Regions from separate parts of the Plantactinospora sp. ZYX-F-223 genome, predicted to be linked through region 1. Evidence: riboswitches for the same ligand, from Rfam matches in the RefSeq annotation. Region 1 holds a riboswitch; each other region holds the start of a gene.
The links. A riboswitch is a leader RNA that binds a small molecule or an ion and turns the genes downstream of it on or off. The one in region 1 is predicted to bind cyclic di-AMP.

Region 1 (2,192 bases):
CGACTACGACGGGCGACGCGACAAACTCGACCTGCTCCGCCGGCTCGCCGACGAAGGACGGCTCAGCCTCCGAGTCGCCGACACCTTCCCGCCGGAGCATGCGGCGCAAGCCCATCGGCTCCTGGCGGCCGGCGGCGTCCGGGGCCGACTCGTCATCGAGTTATCAGGTTGACGAGTCGGTCGCCACGGCACCAGACCGGGATCGCGTCCCGGTGGCGGGACACCAGCCGGGGTCGACGCGGCCTACCGGAAGCCCTCCCATCGGGCGGGGTGTGCTGGCGGGTCGTGGTGGCCCAGTTCGCCGAAGGTGACAGGCCGCGACGGCAGCCCCGCCCGCCGACAACAACGCCCCACCTGCAACCGCCCCGGCTGCCACACAGGCGTCCAGCGGGGCGCCAGAGGCAGATTCCGGCGTGCCTTCAGGAACAGGTGGTAGCCACTGTCGCGGCGACGCTGCCGGTAGGCCAGCGGTTGCACCGGCCACCGGCAGCTTGCCCGTCGACCTCGTCTTTGGGCCGAAGGGTGGGGTGATCAGGCGGAGTAGCCGCGGGTTCCGATCCAGTTCGCCATGTTGATTGTGCTCATCCAGTAGCTGGCCGGACCGAACATCCCCGATGAGTCCGACACCTTCACCATGCGCCCGTCGTCGCTGTAGCCGACGAGTGCGATGTAGTGCCCGCCCGGGAAGTCATGCCACGTCCCGTCGGCATCGGTGGCGCCGCCGGCGATGTTCGCCACGATGGCGTAGCCGTTGCTGGTCGCCCGCACCACGTCGGCCTGGAGTCGATCCATCTGCGCGGGTGTCGCGTCCTGCCCCGGAATCATCCGGGTGCGGTACCAGTTGCTTCCGACCATCTCGTTGAGCACACGAGTCGTGTCCTCGGCGGAGTCAGTGCCGTTGACCGTGGTTCGCAGGCCCCGGGCAAGCTGGTCCTGGCTCACATCGATTCCACGAGCGCTGAGTGCGTTACGCACCGCGGCGGGCCCGCAGTAGTAGAAGTTGGGCTGATACTCGAAGGACGCGTCGAGCACTTTTTCTGCGGGAGCATCGGGCTGCGCCGGTTGTGACGGCTCGTCGGCAGGTGCCACCGAACGGGATTCAGGACCGGTCGACGCCCCGGTGTCCGGGTCGGCGGCGGCCGGAACAAGTGACTGCGCTGTGGCGCCGCTGGAGGTTCCCTCTGGCGGTTGGTTGAGCAGGGCTCCGGCTGTCGCGGCTGTCGCGGCTGTCACGACGGCGGCGGACAATAGGCCCAGCCTCTGTGCCCGGCGAAGGGCGCCAGGTCGGAACAGGCTACGCGGTGGTTCTTCGAGCATGCATGGTCTCCTTCCCATGCCGCCGACCGGGTTAGCTGACGGGTTCGGGCGGGGAAAGAGGATGCCCTACCTGGCCTCTTGGCCTACGGATTCACCCCAAGATGCGATGGGTCCCCGGCTCGCTGAAAGCGATTAGGCGGGCCCGATTCGACGCCATTGGTCAATGACTGACAACCGAATCAGGCGGCGCCGAGGCTACGAGGAGCCGATCAGGGATGCCAAACGCTCACCCAATCATGTGAGCCACCGCACTCACATCGCGTGCGTTCCCGGCCAGGTATACGCAGCGACGTAAAGGATGTTGGAAAACGTCACGAACGGGTCCTCCGGTGATACCGGCCGTGAAGGCGGTCGACCGTCTGCACGGCTTGGGTAGGCCGCTGTCGAAGCGCGAGTGCTCCTCGTCGCATGCGGCGTCGGTCCGTCCGGTACGAGATAGCGCCGCGCGGCTTGTACACGGACAGGATGGTGGTGACGAGCAGAAGCAGCAGCGCGGCGGTCCCGTGAAGCAGCGGCGAGGTTCCCAAGCCACGCAGGTCGTTTCCCGGCAACGCCGGGTCGGTGGCCGCTTGCGCGATGTGGCCGACTGTCTGCGTGTACATCAGCAGGACGGCGGTGGCCAGGATGTTCAGGATGAGTTTGAACAGAACCCAGTAGTGTCGGGTGAGGCCCCAACTGGTGCCTGATGCCTGGACGATTCCGGTCACGAGCGAGGCGATGCTCAGGGGCACGAGGGCGTACCAGGTGACCGGTTCCATCGCCAGGTAGGCGGCTCGTACCAGCTGCGTGTCCTGGTTGGCTAGCCCGACGGCGGCGAGGACGACGAAGACCAGGACGGCGCCGAGCCAGCCGACGGAGAACGTGACATGCGCGGT
Region 2 (2,192 bases), on a different contig from region 1:
CCGGTCCGGCTCACCATGGTGCACCTGCCGGCGCTGAACACCCCGCAGTTCGACTGGGTGCTGTCCCGGCTGCGCAACCGGGCCCGACCGGTACCACCGATCTACCAGCCCGAGTTGGCGGCCCGGGCCGTCATGTACGCGGCCGACCGGCCGGGCCGGCGGGAGTACTGGGTGGGCGCCTCGACCGTCGGCACCATCCTCGGCAACCGGTGCCTGCCCGGGCTGCTCGACCGGTACCTGGCCCGGACCGGGTACTCCGGCCAGCAGACGGAGCAGCCAGCCGACCGGAGCCGACCGGCCAACCTCTGGCACCCGGTCGACGACGGCACCGGGGCGGACCCGGGCGCACACGGCGCGTTCGACACGCCGTACCGGGCGCGGAGTCCGCAACTCTGGCTGTCCCAGCACCGGGGCGCGGTGACAGCGGGTCTCCTCTCGGCCGGTACCGTGGCCGGTGTGCTGTTCGGCACAACGCCCTGGCGCAGGCGGTGACCGGAGAATCACCCACCGACCAACCTGGACGTGTTTCCGCACGTCGGACGGGTGGGAACGCGCTTGGTAAATAGCCGACAGCAGCTAGTCGATAATGGCGGGCAAAGCACGTCCTTCGATGCGTCCGACACGCGGTGATTACTGATAGTCGTTGTCTCGCAACGCCTTTAGCCGCGAACGGGTCTTGCCATTCCGGAAGTGAAACCGGGTATGCTGTCTGCCGTTCATAGCCGCCGGATACCGCGTGGTCCGGCGCTGATCGCCGCCTAATCGCCACACGGCGAGCCGGGGACCCACGCACCCCTGGGGTGAATCCGCGACAGCGGTAGGGACCACTTCCATCCCGAACCCGTCAGCTAACCCGGTCGGCGGCCGACGGAAGGGATACATGTGAGGGCACCCCTACGCCGAAGGCTGGCGACTGCCCTGGCACTGCTCACCGCCGCAGCTCTGGTCGTGGTTCCGTCGGAGGCGTCGGCGGCGCCCGCGCCGAAACCGGCCCCTCAGGAAGAGGCCGACTCGCCGGTGCTCGGGGACGTGCTCGCCAGCGCAGGTAAGCGGCTCGCCGAAGCGAAGGCCGAACGCACCAAGTCCCAGCGGCGGCAGCAGCAGCTCGGCAACCAGTTGAAGCAGGCGGAGGCCCGGCTGGCGGCACTCACTCCGGAGGCGAGCGAGATCGCGGCCGAGTCCTACCGCAGCGGCAAGCTCAGCGCCATCGCGATGCTGCTGAGCAACGGCTCTGCCGACTCGTCCGATTCGTTCATGGAGCGGGCTTCGGCGCTCAACGAGCTGAACCTGTTCAACAACAGCAAGCTCCGGGCGCTCAACGCGGCGCGGGACGAGGTCGGCGCGGCCAAGAAGGCGATCGACGAGGAGGTCGCCAAGCAGGCCGCGCAAGAGAAGATCATCAAGAAGCAGCAGTCGGACGCGAAGAAGGCGCTCGCCCTGGTGGGCGGCAACTCGCGCCCCGACAAGGGTCTGGTGGCGGCAACCTCGCCGGTCGCCCGGCCCGGGCCGGGGATGGCGGACGGCTTCCCGGGGCTGCCCTGCAACCGGGACGACCCGACCACCGGCGGCTGCATCACCGCCCGGACGCTGCACATGTACAACGAGGTGCGCCGGGCGGGCTTCAAGAGGTTCGTCGGCTGCTTCCGGCCCGGTGGTCCGTTCGAGCATCCGAAGGGCCGCGCCTGCGACTGGTCGCTGCGCAATTCCGGCTTCAGCCGGGCCGCCAACGACGACCAGATGAAGTACGGCAACGACCTGGCCGCGTTCCTGATCCGCAACGCGGACCGGCTCGGCATCCTCTACGTGATCTGGTACAAGGAGATCTGGTTCCCGGACGAGGGCTGGAGTTCCTACAGCGGTCCGAGTGACCACACCGACCACGTGCACGTCTCCATGCTGTAGGCCCGAGCCACCCCGACCGCCCCGTCACCTGCCCGCCAGGTGACGGGGCGGTCGCGTTGGGCGGACATGTCGCGCGCCGGCTGGCATCATCGGCGGATGGCCGTCATCGAAGTCGTCCGGGGCGACATCACCCGGGAGCGCGTGGACGCGATCGTCACCGCGGCCAACGAGTCGCTGCTCGGCGGCGGTGGCGTGGACGGTGCCATCCACCGGGCGGCCGGGCCCCGACTGGCCGAGGCGGGCGGGGCGATCGGCCCCTGCGCGCCCGGCGAGGCGGTGGCGACCCCGGC
Region 3 (2,192 bases), on a different contig from region 1:
TCTCGACGAGTTCAGCCCCGCCGTCGACCAGTTCCGCCGCGACCTGGGGAAGGTCTGCGTCCGGTGCGCCGATCACCGCCGTCCAGCCGCCGGTGGCGTGCTCCCGCACGACACGGTCGGTGGCCGCGTTCGCCAGCGGATGTTCGTAGATGGTCACCGAGCGCTTGAGCGATCCGCGGGGCGCCGTCCCGGCACCGAAGGCACCGGCCACGCCTACCGGAGCCCGCCCGTCGACGGCTTCGATCACCTGCGCGGCCGACGCCAGGTCGAAGCCGCGGTACAGCTCGATGAGGCGGACGCCCGTCGCCGCCAACTCGGCCGCGACCCGCGCCGCCGCAGAGCCGTCCGGTGCCCAGACCAGCAGGGTGTGACTGCCCGCGTTGTCGACGACCACCCGGTCGACGGCCGGGTCCGTGCCGGGCTCCAGAAAGATGAACGTCTCGGCAAATACCAGGTCGGTGGTCATGTCGGCTCCTCCATGATCGCTTGACGTCTTATAGCTTGATATCAAGCTTTATCACTGCAAGCGTCGGGCCGACATGGACATTCCTGATTGTGCCGCGTGTGGCGGCAATCACCCCCGGTCGATGTGTCACGCGCGTGGCGCCCCCCGGACCCATACGGGTTGCGGTACCAGATGGACGGCTGCGGCGGCGCCGGCCCCCGATCGGTGGCCGGGTGAATTTTCCACGCCGGATCACCCCGGAATCCACCAAGTCGGCCCGGTTGATCCGGTAGGCTGACCCCGGTTTCGCCCGGTGGCGCACCCCTCCGCGCCGGCGTGACCGCCGCCGAATCACCAACGGGTGAGCCGGGGACCCAGGTAGGTGGGGTGAGTCCGCAACCGCGGTAGGGACTTGTTCCGTCCCGAACCCGTCAGCTAACTCGGTAGGCGGGCGACGGAGGGACATGCATGACGGGATCCACACGTCGGCGGTTACCGCTGGCCCTGGCCCTGCTCGCCACGTTCGGCGCACTCGCCGGAGCAGCACTCCGGCCCGGCGCGGCGGAGGCGAACAGCCCCGCCGTTCTCGGCGACGAAGGCGACACGCCGCTCCTGCGCGACGTGCTCGAATCGACCGGCCGAGGTTACCTACAGGCCAAGAACGCGCTGGCCAACGCCCAGGCTCGGCAGGCGAAGATCGCCGCCGAGCTACGCCGGGTGGAGGGACGGATCGCCGAGCTGCGCCCTCGGGTGGAGCAGGTGGCCCGGACGGCGTACCAGACCGGCCGGATCGGCCCGGTGCTGGTGCTGCTGCACAGCGGCTCGGCGGAGGAACTCCTGGAGCGCGCCCGCGGGCTGGAGGTGGTGGCCCTGCGGGACAACGACGCGCTGCGCGCGCTGGGTCAGGCCCGGGAGCGGGCCACCCTGGCGAAAAAGGCACTGGACGCCGAGGTGATCGAGGAGCGCCGGCAGCTCGCCATCATGCTGCGGCAGAAGCAGGCCGCCGAGCGGACGCTGGCTCAGGTCGGCGGCGCTTCCACCGGAGGCTTCGTCAACGCCCGCTCACCGGTGGCCCGGCCCGCGCCACGCGCTGCCGACGGCTCCTGGCCGCCGCAGTCGTGCAGCCGGCCCGACCCGACCACCACCGGCTGCGTCACCCCGCGCACCCTGCACGCCTTCAACGAGGCGCGCCGGGCCGGCTTCACCCGGTTCACCGGGTGCTACCGCTCCGGCGGCCCCTACGAGCACCCGAAGGGGCGGGCCTGCGACTTCTCCGCCGAGGCGGGCGGCTTCCGGGGTGCCGCGACGGGCGCCAACCGGACCTACGGCAACAACCTCGCCGCGTTCTTCGTCCGCAACGCCGACCGGATCGGTGTGCTGTACGTGATCTGGTACCGGCAGATCTGGTTGCCGACGACCGGTTGGAAGTCGTACAGCGGTGCGCACGGCGACCCGTCCAGCGACCACACCAACCACGTACACCTGTCGCTGGTCTAGGTCCCGTCGGGGTGCCGATCAGATCTTGACGACGTCTTGCGGTTGGGACCGCCGGGGCGGCGAGAAGTCGTCAAGATCTCGGGGTTTCCCGGCCGGCGGTCAGGTCGGCTCGCCTTCGGGAGCACGGCGGGCGGGCGCCCGACCGGCCGGTTGGGCGGGTTGCGGGCCCACCGGGCGGGCCGGCGGGATCGGCCGGGTCACCGACTCCAGGCAGGTGATCCGGACCTTCTCGCCGTGGTGCAGCAACTCC
Region 4 (2,192 bases), on a different contig from region 1:
GCGGCTCGGCCGGACCGCCGTACGCATCCTGGTGCAGGCCGCGCCCGAGCACCTCGACGTGGCCGCCGTACGCGCCCGGCTGGCCGGCGTACCCGGGGTCTGCGACGTACACGACCTGCACGTCTGGACCCTCACCTCCGGCATGGAGGTGGCCTCGGCGCACCTGAGGCTGGACAGCGACGCGGAGGTCGGTACCGTACTCGCCGCGGCCCGGTCGGCGTTGCGCGAGGACTTCCACATCTCGCACGCCACCCTCCAGGTCGAGCCGAACACCGCCCCCGGGGGCTGCGGGCCCACCGACTGGTGACCGGTCGCGACGCTGCGTCACAGCGCGGCCGGCCGGAAACTGTCGGAATTCCGCCTCAGCAGACGTCGAGGCTCACCGATAGTTAGCGGCATCTTAAGTTTCGACCCGGTGCTTGAGGTTTTTGTCCGGATACATCCTTGCGAAGTAGGAGAATCGCGAATCTAACTCCGGCAACGCCACGTATCCCCGGGCGGCAACTGCCGGTAGGCTCGGCTCCGGTCTCCGCCGGGCGGCGCCCTCCGGCGCCTGCGGAGGCCGTCGCCTAATCGCACACGCGAGCCGGGGAACCACGTACCAGGGGTGCATCCGCTCCAGCGGTAGGGATCTTCCGTCCCGAACCCGTCAGCTAACCCGGTCGGCGGCTGACGGAAGGACATTGTCATATGCCGTTCCTGGCACCCACCCGACAGGCTCCGGCGTCCGCGCGGAGAGCCACGAGACCGCCCCGGAAGGCCGCGACGACCGTGGCCGTCGCCCTGGGCATGGTCCTCGCGGCACTCGGCGGCGCACCCGCCGCCGCGGCACCGGAGTACGCGACCCCCGGGACGCTGGCCGCGGCACCCGGCGGGGACGACATCGACGGAGGCACCGACAGCCTGCGCGAGCAGCTCCAGGCCGCCAGCAAGGGCTACCTGACCGCCAAGAACAGGTTGGCCAACTCCGTCAAGCGGCAGAATGAACTGAACCAGCAGCTCGCCGCGCTGCGTACCGAGGTGGCGACCCGGAGCGAACGGGTCGCCGAGATGGCCGACATGGCGTACCGGACCGGTCGGCTCGGGCAGGTCTCCGCCCTGCTCAACAGCGGTTCTCCGACCAGTCTGGTGGACCGGGCCGCCGCACTCGACACCATCTCGGCGAACGAGAGCCGGGAGTTGCGCGGGTTGCGGGAGAGCCTGGACAAGGAGACCCAGGCCAAGGCGGCGCTCGACAAGGAGGTCGGCGAGCAGCGCAAGCAGGTCGAGGTGATGGAGACCCGCAAGAAGCAGGCCGAACGGGCCTTGGCGGCGGCGAACAACAGCGGCGGCGCCGGCTCGGGGATCAGCGGCAGCGGCGGCGGGTCGGCGCGACCGGCACCCCGCAATCCCGACGGCTCCTTCCCCGACGAGTCGTGCAGTCTCGACGACCCGACCACCAGCGGCTGCATCACCGCGCGGACGCTGCACGCGCTGAAGCAGGCCCAGGCGGCCGGCTTCACCCGGTTCGTCTCCTGCTTCCGCAGTGGTGGCAGCGGCGAGCATCCGAAGGGGCAGGCGTGCGACTTCGCCGCCCAGCGGAACGGGTTCGGCGGGGTGGCGACCGGCGGCGACCGGACGTACGGCAACAACCTGGCGGCGTACTTCGTGCGAAACGCCGATCGACTGGGCGTGCTGTACGTGATCTGGTTCAAGCAGATCTGGCTGCCGAGCAGCGGTTGGAAGACGTACAACGGGGGCAACGGTGACCCGTCCAGCGACCACACCAACCACGTGCACCTGTCGATGAACTGATCGACCGCACCTGAGGCACCGATCGCGGACCGCCGGCACCGCCCGCCACCCCTGGGCAGTGCCGGCGGTTCTCGGTTCGCACCCGGCCGGAACCCCGACCGGGTGCACCGGTCAGCAGCCGATCCGGGTCGAGCCGAGCGCCACGTCGTCGAACCAGAGCGTGTCGGCGCCCTCGCCGTAGCTCTCCCAGCCCAGCCGCAGGTCGGTGAGGCTCGGCCGCCAGTTGGCCCGGTTGTACCACTGTCCGTCGACGTCGTGTGTGGGCGTACCGTCGGCGGTCAGCCCGGTCACCGCGGTGCCGTTGACCCAGGTGGAGAGCCGGCCCTGCGCGCCGTCCACCATGAACTCCAGGCAGGTCCACTGGTTGACCGGCAGCGGCGCGCTGAGCGCGACACCGT

Region 2: it holds a riboswitch for cyclic di-AMP, as region 1 does, so the genes downstream of both, AAH979_RS21965 (hypothetical protein) here and AAH979_RS37520 (C39 family peptidase) in region 1, are expected to answer to the same signal.
Region 3: it holds a riboswitch for cyclic di-AMP, as region 1 does, so the genes downstream of both, AAH979_RS06915 (hypothetical protein) here and AAH979_RS37520 (C39 family peptidase) in region 1, are expected to answer to the same signal.
Region 4: it holds a riboswitch for cyclic di-AMP, as region 1 does, so the genes downstream of both, AAH979_RS28335 (hypothetical protein) here and AAH979_RS37520 (C39 family peptidase) in region 1, are expected to answer to the same signal.

What each region holds. Positions count from the first base shown of each region.
Region 1 covers NZ_JBDJAV010000060.1:40,949-43,140, reverse strand. Annotated here, with positions in the region: gene AAH979_RS37525 (NADP-dependent oxidoreductase) at 1-172, shown strand, start outside; gene AAH979_RS37520 (C39 family peptidase) at 532-1,317, opposite strand; cyclic di-AMP (ydaO/yuaA leader) riboswitch at 1,323-1,466, opposite strand; gene AAH979_RS37515 (DUF2269 domain-containing protein) at 1,629-2,192, opposite strand, start outside.
Region 2 covers NZ_JBDJAV010000021.1:111,389-113,580, reverse strand. Annotated here, with positions in the region: gene AAH979_RS21970 (SDR family oxidoreductase) at 1-492, shown strand, start outside; cyclic di-AMP (ydaO/yuaA leader) riboswitch at 746-879, shown strand; gene AAH979_RS21965 (hypothetical protein) at 883-1,902, shown strand; gene AAH979_RS21960 (O-acetyl-ADP-ribose deacetylase) at 1,999-2,192, shown strand, end outside.
Region 3 covers NZ_JBDJAV010000005.1:111,042-113,233, reverse strand. Annotated here, with positions in the region: gene AAH979_RS06920 (DUF6506 family protein) at 1-466, opposite strand, end outside; cyclic di-AMP (ydaO/yuaA leader) riboswitch at 780-911, shown strand; gene AAH979_RS06915 (hypothetical protein) at 914-1,942, shown strand; gene AAH979_RS06910 (glycoside hydrolase family 65 protein) at 2,042-2,192, opposite strand, start outside.
Region 4 covers NZ_JBDJAV010000031.1:67,658-69,849, forward strand. Annotated here, with positions in the region: gene AAH979_RS28330 (cation diffusion facilitator family transporter) at 1-307, shown strand, start outside; cyclic di-AMP (ydaO/yuaA leader) riboswitch at 557-684, shown strand; gene AAH979_RS28335 (hypothetical protein) at 790-1,794, shown strand; gene AAH979_RS28340 (cellulose-binding domain-containing protein) at 1,906-2,192, opposite strand, start outside.